Regions from separate parts of the Streptomyces hawaiiensis genome, predicted to be linked through region 2. Evidence: riboswitches for the same ligand, from Rfam matches in the RefSeq annotation. Region 2 holds a riboswitch; the other holds the start of a gene.

The links. A riboswitch is a leader RNA that binds a small molecule or an ion and turns the genes downstream of it on or off. The one in region 2 is predicted to bind cyclic di-AMP.
Region 1: it holds a riboswitch for cyclic di-AMP, as region 2 does, so the genes downstream of both, CEB94_RS19225 (M23 family metallopeptidase) here and CEB94_RS16635 (LysM peptidoglycan-binding domain-containing protein) in region 2, are expected to answer to the same signal.

Annotation. Positions count from the first base shown of each region.
Region 1 covers NZ_CP021978.1:4,186,880-4,191,724, forward strand. Annotated here, with positions in the region: gene CEB94_RS19215 (PrsW family intramembrane metalloprotease) at 1-264, shown strand, start outside; gene CEB94_RS19220 (aldo/keto reductase) at 280-1,224, opposite strand; gene CEB94_RS19225 (M23 family metallopeptidase) at 1,408-2,442, opposite strand; cyclic di-AMP (ydaO/yuaA leader) riboswitch at 2,454-2,610, opposite strand; tRNA gene CEB94_RS19230 (tRNA-Met) at 2,909-2,982, opposite strand; gene CEB94_RS19235 (hypothetical protein) at 3,037-3,708, opposite strand; gene CEB94_RS19240 (dihydrofolate reductase family protein) at 3,967-4,845, opposite strand, start outside.
Region 2 covers NZ_CP021978.1:3,647,532-3,652,376, forward strand. Annotated here, with positions in the region: gene CEB94_RS16625 (FtsB family cell division protein) at 1-365, opposite strand, end outside; gene eno (phosphopyruvate hydratase) at 468-1,748, opposite strand; gene CEB94_RS16635 (LysM peptidoglycan-binding domain-containing protein) at 2,012-2,707, opposite strand; cyclic di-AMP (ydaO/yuaA leader) riboswitch at 2,711-2,877, opposite strand; gene CEB94_RS16640 (LysM peptidoglycan-binding domain-containing protein) at 3,106-4,059, opposite strand; gene CEB94_RS16645 (cytochrome P450 family protein) at 4,182-4,845, opposite strand, start outside.

The DNA of each region.
Region 1 (4,845 bases), 540 kb from region 2:
TACGAGGCGTACGCGACGTCCCTGGCGTTCCTGCGGCACCGGGCCCGGCGGGGCGGCGCCTCGGCGGATTTCGCCGTACGGGAGCGGGAACTGCTCGGCGAACTGTGGCGGCGCCGGGAAACGGCCCGCCCCGCGCTGGACCACGCGGCGCGGATCACCGCCCCTCCGGTCCCGGTGACGGCCCCGCCCTGGCCGGTGTACGGGGTGTACGGGTACGGCCCCCAGCCGGCGCCGTACCCCGCGTACAACCCGTACCGCTCCTGAGGCCGGTCGTGCGGATCAGGCGGAAGCCTGCGTGAGCCGCCCGATCTCGGCCTCCGAGAGTGTCAGCTCGCCGACGCCGGTCAGCGCGGGCAGCTGCTCCACCGTCCGCGCGGAAGCGATCGGCGCCGCCACGGTCGGCTGGGCGGCGAGCCAGGCCAGAGCCACCGTGGCCACGGGTACGTCGTGCGCCCCGGCGACCTCGTCGAGGGCGGCCAGCACCCGCTGCCCCCGCTCGGTCTCCAGGTGCGTGGCCGCACTCCCCGCCCGCGCGCTCTCCACGGCCGTGCCGGGCCGGTACTTGCCCGTGAGGAAGCCGGACGCGAGCGCGAAGTACGGCACGGCGGCCAGGCCGGTCCGCTCGGCGAGGTCTTGGAGCTCGCCCTCGTAGGTGTCGCGGGAGACCAGGTTGTAGTGCGGCTGGAGGGCGACGTACCGGGCCAGTCCCTCGCGGTCGGAGAACTCCAGGGACGCCCGCAGCCGCTCGGCGGAAATGTTGGAGGCGGCGATGTGCCGCACCTTCCCGGCCTTCACGAGACTGTCGAGCGCGCCGATGATCTCCTCGACGGGCACGTCGGGCTGGTCGAAGTGCGTGTAGTACAGGTCGATGTAGTCGGTGCCGAGGCGCCGCAGGGAGGCGTCGGCGGCGGCCTTGATGGTGTCGGCGGACAGGCCGCGGAACTCGGGGTGCTGGCTGACCTTCGTGGCGACGACGACGTCCGAGCGGTTGCCGCGGGCCTTCAGCCACGTGCCGAGGACGGTCTCGGACTCCCCGCCCTGATTGCCCTCGACCCAGGCCGAGTAGGAGTCGGCGGTGTCGATGAAGTTGCCGCCGGCGGCGGTGTAGGCGTCGAGGACGGCGAACGACTGGTCCTCGTCGGCGGTCCAGCCGAAGACGTTGCCGCCGAGGGCGAGCGGGAAGACCTCGAGGTCGGAGGAGCCGAGTTTGCGAAGAGAAGTCATGCTCTGCGTCAACGTCCGTACAGGGGCGTCTCATTCCGCAACGGGACGCAAAGCTCCCGTAAACCCAAGGCTCGCGTAACCCAAAGCTCTCGTGAACCCGCCCATGGCACACCGGAAGACCGGCGGCCCTGACGTCGGGGGGTCGTCGTCAGGGCCGCCGGTGCTTCAACGGACGTGTACCGCTTACGGGTTGAGTCCCTTGCCCTGCAGCCACGCCCTCGGGTCGATGCCGTTCGAGGATCCAGCGGAGTGGACCTCGAGGTGAAGGTGCGCTCCGGTGACGTTGCCGGTTGCGCCCACGCGGCCGATGACGTCGCCGGTGCTGACCTTCTGGCCGACGCTGACGCCGATGGAGGACTGGTGCGCGTACCAGATCTCGGTGCCGTCATCGAGGGTGAGGACGGTCTTGTAGCCGTACGAGCCGTTCCAGCCCGCCTCGGTGATGGTGCCGCTGTGGACGGCCTTGATCGGCGTGCCCGTGGGGGCGGCGAAGTCGAGGCCGGTGTGGTAGCCGGAGGACCAGTAGGCGCCGGCCTGACCGAAGCTGGAGGTGATGGTGTACGAGGAGGTCGGCAGCGTGAACTGCTTGGCGAGGGCGGCGAGCCGCTCGGCCTCGGCCTTCTTCCTGGCCTCCTCCTCCGCCTTCTTCTTGGCTTCGGCGGCCTTGGCCTTGGCTTCCTTCTCCGCCTTGGCCACCGCTTCCGCGGCTGCCTTCTCGGCGGCGGCCGCGGCGTCCTGGGCGGCCTTGGTCTCGATCTGGTCCTGCTGGCGCTCGACCTGGGCCATGATCCGGGCGCGCAGCGCCTCACCGGCGCCGGCGCCGGAGGTGGCCTGCTCGGTGTCCGCCGTGGTGGTGCCGAGGCTGCTGAGCGGGGTGGCGGAGCCTTCGGGGGTGTCGTCGTCCGAGATGAGGGAACCCACCGAGGGCAGGTCCGGCACGGAGATGGACACCGGGGGCTTGCCGGTCTGGGCGCTGGCCATGCCGCCGGCACCCACGGCGGCTATGACGCCGACGCCCAGGACGGTGGAGCTGCGGGCGAGGCCTCCGCCGCGCTGCTTGGTGACGCGATGCCGGCCGCGGACGGGACGGATGGACTCCTCGGTGGGGTTCCACTCCTGGAACGGGCCCTCGTCGGTGCGCTGACCGCCGTAGCCGAAGGTTTCGGTGTCGCGCTTCGGCGCGAGCGGGGCCGCGGGGGCAGGCCGGTTGGACGCCACGTGGGCGTGCTCCTTTCCTTCCTTCTCGCCTACCGGGTTAGCTGACGGGTTCGGAGCAGGAAGGTCTCCTACGCGCGTATACCGGCCGTGCTGCCACGGTGGTATCCGCTCGATTCACCCCAAGTGGTGGTTCCCCGGTTCCCTTTCGGGATTCGGCGCGTGCGCACGGAGCCGCCTTCTGTGACGGCTGGGACGACCGCGCTGCGTTATCGAACGTTAATAGACGCGCGAGGGGTATTCCAGCGATTCCACTTGATCATTAACCTTTTTCGCGCGGACTTACCCGCCATGACGGGCCCAAATCGGGCGAGTTGACCGCCGCGCAAGTGACTGACGAGTTTTGACGGTGCGTCAGTTGTTATGCGGAACGGGGTGGTTCACTCACCGACCGTAATGGCCGCCGTAAGACCACCGGGAAATGCACCGAGGGCCGGAACCCTTTCGGATTCCGGCCCTCGGCCTTCAGTAGCGGGGACAGGATTTGAACCTGCGACCTCTGGGTTATGAGCCCAGCGAGCTACCGAGCTGCTCCACCCCGCGTCGTTGTGACTCCAGTGTACGCCATCCGCGGGACACCTCGTGCACACCCTCTGCTCAGCCGGCCGGGGCGCCCGCGTGGGTCAGGGTCTCCCAGGCGGTGAACAGGTCGTCGGTGCCGGCGGGCCGGGCCCGTACGGCCAGCTCGTGCGCGGCCGCGACGGATCGGCCGAGCCGTTCCTCGCCGGGCGTGTGCCGCACGATCTCGGCGGCCGTGGCCCAGACCGACCCGGTCCAGCCGGCCTGCAACGCGGCCTTCTCCCCGGCGTGCCGGCGCAGCGTGGCCGACCAGGCGTCCATGATCTGCCGGGCCTTCTCCGCGTGCCGCCGCTCGCCGGTGACGGTGAAGAGCAGGGCCTGGGAGTAGGCGGCCAGGGCGTCCGCACGCTCCTCGGCGCAGCCCCGGCCCTGAAGGTCACCGGGCGGGCAGAGGACGGTCTCGAGCGGCTCGGCCCGGTACCGGTAGGAGCCGTACGCGCTGTCCCGCATCGCGAGGTAGGCCTTCAGCCAGGGCTGCCGCCCGGCGGTGACGTGCTCGCGCAGGGCGTCCAGCCGGTCCCGGTCGACGAGGACGCCGGGATGGGTGAACGCGGCGTCGGAGGGCAGGGCGGGGCCCATGGTGCGGGCGTCCGGGCCGTCGGCCTGGTAGGAGGGGACGAGCAGGGCGAGCGCGGTGAGCAGGGGCGGGAGGAGCAGTGCCGCCTTCCGTCGTCTCCCCGCTTTCCTCATGGCCGCCGCCTCCGTCCTCTCGTCCTGGCCCTGGAGGCAGCGCGGCCCGGGCGGCGGTCCGGACGCAGGATCTATTGGGCCGATCGGCCCGCATTCGGGGTCCTTGCACTATGCCTGTCCGGGTCGCGTGGCCTGGCACCGCACTCGCCGCGTTGCCCGGAGCGCCCACGTGGGGCCGCCACGCAGGCGCTCCGGCGCCTTGCGATGCACGGCACCAGACCCCGCGGCCTGATCGGACGCTCATGGTTCGAGGACCCCTCAGCCCGGCAGGTGGCGGTTCGGGGCCTTGGCCCGCTCCTCGTGCTCCGGGAGGACGACGACCTCCACCCCCTGGGCCGCGAGAAGGCCGCTGCCGTCGGCGTCCGTCACGAAGGTGTCCGGCTCGCGCCAGGCCGTGACGACCCGTCGTACGCCCGCGTCGAGGATCAGCCGGGCGCAGGGTGCGGGGCGGGAGGCGCGACGGGCGCAGGGCTCCAGGCTGCTGTACACCGTCGCGCCGGGCAGCCGCGGGTCGGCCGGGTCGAGCTTGGCGAGGGCCGCCTCCTCGGCGTGCACGACCGGGTCGCCGGCCTCGCGGGAGTGGCCGCGGGCCAGTTCCGTGCCGTCGGCTGCGACCACGACCGCGCCCACGCTGAACGCCGTGTCCGACGGCGGGCAGCGCTCGGCCAGTTCGCAGGCGAGGGCCAGCCAGTGGTGGTCGGCGGCGGTGGGCAGGGGGCCGGTGCCCGGGGCGGTCGGTTCGTAGCGCATCAGGACGACGTCCTCGATCCGCCGCGTCTCCAGCAGCCGGAGGCGGCCGCCCTGGTAGCCGCCGGGGCCGAAGAGGCGGGGTGCCCGGGGGTCGCCCACGAAGAGCGGGGCGAGGACCAGCTGGAGTTCGTCGGCCAGGCCCTGGGTGAGGAGCTGGGTGTGGATCAGGCCGCCGCCCTCGACCATGAGGCGCCGTACGCCCCGGACGTCGTGCAGGTGGGTGAGGAGCCGCCGCCAGTCGAGGTCGGGGCCGAGCGGGACGATGTCGGTGGCATCGGTGGCGAGGCCGAGGGCACGGGCGCGTTCGGCGCCCCGGTCGGTCGTGTAGAGGACCTTCTCGCCGCCGGTGTGCCAGAAGCGGGCGTCTGGGTCGAGGTCGCCGGAGCC
Region 2 (4,845 bases):
ACGATGAAGCCCGTCTCCCCCGGCATGACGTAGTGCAACCGCTGCCGGATCTGCTGCTCGGCGTACGCGTCGTCCTGCCAGCGCGCCTTCAGGTCGCGCAGCCGTTCGACGCGCTCGCGGGCCTGCCGCTGTTCGCGCTGGAGGTCGTCGATCTCGGCGCGCTGCGAGACGTACTCCCGCATCGGGTAGGCCAGGGCCACGATCAGCGAGCACATCACCAGGGCGAGCAGCGCGGCCCGGCCGGTCAGCCGCGAGCGGCGGGCCTGGCGCTTGGTCTGGGAGCGGTAGACCCGGGCCGCGGTCTGCTCGCCGAGCAACCGGATCCTGGTCGCGGTGGAGAACCGGTCCCGGTCCTTCACGGCCATCTGTCCGCCTCCCGCTCCACCGTCCTACGCGCGTACGTCCCCGGACACGGTACGGGACCGAGTACGGGGACGTACGTACGACGCTGCGTCTTGTGGCCGGGGTCAGCCCTTGAAGCGCGGGAAGGCCGAGCGGCCGGCGTACACCGCGGCGTCGTCGAGGATCTCCTCGATGCGCAGCAGCTGGTTGTACTTGGCGACGCGCTCGGAGCGGGCCGGGGCACCGGTCTTGATCTGGCCGCAGTTGGTGGCGACGGCCAGGTCGGCGATGGTGACGTCCTCGGTCTCGCCGGAGCGGTGCGACATCATGCACTTGAAGCCGTTGCGCTGGGCCAGCTCGACGGCGTCCAGGGTCTCGGTGAGCGAACCGATCTGGTTGACCTTGACCAGGAGCGCGTTGGCCGCGCCCTCGTCGATGCCGCGGGCCAGGCGCTCGGGGTTGGTGACGAACAGGTCGTCGCCGACGATCTGGACCTTGTCGCCCAGCTTGTCGGTGAGGACCTTCCAGCCGTCCCAGTCGTCCTCGAACAGCGGGTCCTCAATGGAGACGAGCGGGTACGCGTCGACGAGCTCCGCGTAGTACTCGGTCATCTCGGCCGCCGAGCGCTCCTTGCCCTCGAAGGTGTAGACGCCGTCCTTGTAGAACTCGGACGCGGCGACGTCGAGCGCCAGGGCGATCTGCTCGCCGGGGGTGTAGCCGGCTTCCTTGACGGCCTCGAGGATGAGGTCGAGGGCCTCGCGGTTGGAGCCGAGGTTCGGGGCGAAGCCGCCCTCGTCGCCGAGGCCGGTGGCCAGGCCCTTGCTCTTCAGGACCTTCTTCAGCGTGTGGTAGACCTCGGCGCCCCAGCGCAGGGCCTCGGAGAAGGACTCCGCGCCGATCGGGGCGATCATGAACTCCTGGATGTCCACGTTGGAGTCGGCGTGCGAGCCGCCGTTCAGGATGTTCATCATCGGCACCGGCAGCAGGTGCGCGTTGGGGCCGCCCAGGTAGCGGAAGAGCGGCAGGTCGCTGGCCTCGGAGGCGGCGTGGGCGACGGCGAGGGAGACGCCGAGGATGGCGTTGGCGCCGAGGGAGCCCTTGTTGTCGGTGGCGTCCAGGTCGAACATCGCCTGGTCGATCAGGCGCTGCTCGGTGGCGTCGTAGCCGACGAGCTCCGGGCCGATCTGCTCGATGACCGCGAGGACGGCCTTCTCCACACCCTTGCCGAGGTAGCGGTTCGAGTCGCCGTCGCGGAGCTCGATGGCCTCGAAGGCGCCCGTGGAGGCGCCGGACGGGACGGCGGCACGACCGGTGCTGCCGTCGTCGAGGCCGACCTCGACCTCGACCGTGGGGTTGCCTCGGGAGTCCAGGATTTCCCGGGCTACGACGACGTCGATGGACGGCACGAGCATCTCCTTCTTATGTGACGCGGGTACGCGGGTCGCGTGGACCCGGCGAGGTGCGGGCCGTGGTGGCTCGCGACATGAGCCTAACCGGCTCCGGGCGATCGGCCACCGGGTCGCCCACCCCATGGACAGAACCGAGAGTAAATTGTTTCCGAACGGAACAAAGCCGGATTGCGAAGAACGGCAGAAAAAACCCCGCTCCGGTGCGTACGGGGGATGACGCACCGGAGCGGGGAGCCTGTGGGCCCTGGGCGGGCCGCTGCTTACTTCAGGTGCAGCTGCTGGCCCGGGTAGATGAGGTTGGCGTCCTCGACGATGTCCTTGTTCAGCTCGAACAGCTTCTCCCAGCCGCCCTTGACCTTCTTGTCCGCCGCGATCGAGCTCAGGGTGTCGCCCTTGACGACCTTGTACTCGCCGTCACCCTTCTTGACCTTCTTGCCGGTCGGGGTGGTGACGGTCTTCTTGGCGGCCGGGCGCTCGTCGGAGCGGGAGGCCGGCTGCTGCTGGGTCTCGCGGGACTCGGTGCTCTGCTGGCTCTGCTGCGAGGAGCTGCCGGAGTCGCTCGAGGAGCCGCCGCCGGTGTAGCCGGCGCTCGACAGGCCCTTGCCGCAGACCGGCCAGGCACCCTTACCCTGGCTCGCCAGGACCTTCTCGGCGATCTCGATCTGCTGGGACTTGGTGGCCTGGTCGGCGGTGGAGGCGTACTGGGTGCCGCCGTAGCCGGACCAGGTGGAGGCGGAGAACTGCAGACCGCCGTAGTAGCCGTTGCCGGTGTTGATGGACCAGTTGCCGCCGGACTCGCACTGGGCGACCGTGTCCCACTCGGAGGCGGTGGCGGCGGAGGCGTTGCCGACCGCCATCAGCGGGGCGGCGACGGCGGCGCCGGCGACACCGGCGACGGCGATGGCACGAGTGGCCTTGGACGGACGGCGGTGCTTGCCCTTGCTGGAAAACAGCATGGAAGATCCCCTCACCGACGCCTGCGAGGTGAGCTGTCGGGTTCGGGCCGGTTGAGTTGCCCGGCCGCGTCCCTCCCGGGACACGGCTTCACCCCAAGCCCTTCCGGCTCAACTGGCCGGTCGGGCACTTACCTTGGGTCCCCCGCTCCTGCCTACGGCGCTTGACGCGACGACTGTTCCCGTACGGCCGCTGGCAGGATTCGGCGTTGCGGCAGCCGGGGCTCGTGGTGACGAGCGGTCACGACCGTAGACACGCGGTCCGCGGAATTTCAAAGACGATCAAGGCTTCTGAGATCTATCTCTCACCGGCCTTATACGGGACATTCGGCGCGAAACATGACGTGAACTCACCCGGTTTCGGGACGACTTCGACTGCCGTTTCCGCACTGCCCGAACGGCTACCTCTCGTCCGCTTCGCCCCCTACCGTGAGCGTCTGACCGGGGTGGATGAGGTCGGGGTCGGCGCCGACCGCCTTCTCGTTGCCCTCGTAGAGCGCGTGCCATCCGCCGCTGACCCGAAGGGCGTCGGCGATGGACCAGAGACTGTCGCCGACACCCACGATGTAGGCGCCTTCGGACTCTTCGCCGGAACTCTCGTCAGCGGGCGTGGAGTGACGCCCCGTGGGCTTCTCCGCACGTTCGCCCTCGGGTGCGCGGGTTTCGTCGGCGCTGGGACCGCGATGACGGCCGGAGCCGGTATCGGCCGACGCCGAGGAGTCCTCGTCCTGCTGCGATGTGCCCGATGTGCCGCCCTCGGAGGTGGCCGACGGAGAGGCGTCGGGCTGCCGATCCCGCGACGAACCGTCGGATTCGGGCGACTTGCCGGTCTTGGTGGTTTCGTCCTTCGACGGCGACGACGCGTCAGGCGAAGGGGATGAAGAAGGACTCTCAGAGGGGGGCGAACCCAGCGAGTCGAGCAATCCGGGCGAGTCCACCTCACCGGATGATTCGGATGAATCGGGTGATTCCGACCCTTTGTCCTGCTGGAGTCCCGAGAGCAGTCCGCAGGTGCGCCACGCGCCGACCCCCTGGTCGGCGAGGATTCTCTCGGCCACGGCTATCTGCTGAGAGCGACTGGCCAGATCGGCGCTCGCGGCGTAGTCGAGACCGCCGTGGTTCTCCCAGTCCTCCTGGGACAACTGCAGGCCGCCGTAGTAGCCGTTACCGCTGTTCTGGCTCCAGGCGCCGCCGGTCTCGCAGTCCGCGACCCGGTCCCAGGTCGTGCCGTCGGCCGCGCTGGCGCCAGAAGCCCCGAGGAGCGGGATCGCGATGGCGGAGCCGGTCACTCCGGCCGCCACGAGGAGAGCCGGAGCCTGGCGGGGGCGACGGTGCCGACCGTTCCCGGAGAGCATACGGAGACCTTTCGCGAGACATCAGTGACCAACGCGGCGCGAAACCCGGGCCGCGTTGATGGGTGAACGTATCGGCAGACGATCACTTGTCACAAGTTCATGCCGCGCAGATCACGTGAAGATCACAAGTCTGATGTTTCGTCACTTTCAGCCGGCGCGAACTCCACCGGCAGGGTGCGCAGCCCGCGCATGATGAGGCCGCCGCGCCATCTCAGCTCGGCCGGATCCGCGGCGAGCCGGAGGTCGGGGAGGCGGGTGAGAAGGGTGGCGAGCGCGGTCTGGCCCTCCAGCCGGGCGAGCGGGGCACCGAGGCAGTAGTGGATGCCGTGGCCGTACCCGAGGTGCTGGTTGTCACGGCGGGCGAGATCCAGCACGTCCGGACCGGCGAACCGCTCCGGGTCCCGGTCCGCGGCGGCCAGCACGACGAGAACGGGGTCGCCCGCCTCGATGCGCTGCCCGCCGAGGGTGAGGGGCTGCGTGGCGAAGCGCCAGGTGGCGAGTTCGACGGGGCCGTCGTAGCGCAGCAGTTCCTCTACGCCGGTCTCCAGGAGGCCGCTCTCCCCGGCGGCGAGGGACGCCTGGAGGCGTGCGCGCTCCTCGGGGTGGGTGAGCAGGGCGTAGGTGCCGTTGCCGATCAGGTTCACGGTCGTCTCGAAACCGGCGAACAGCAGGATGAAGGCCATGGCCGCCGCCTCGTTCTCGGTGAGGTGCTCACCGTGGTCGGAGGCGCGAATGAGGCCGGAGATGAGGTCCTCGCCGAGGGCGGGTTCGGCGGGCAGCGCCTCC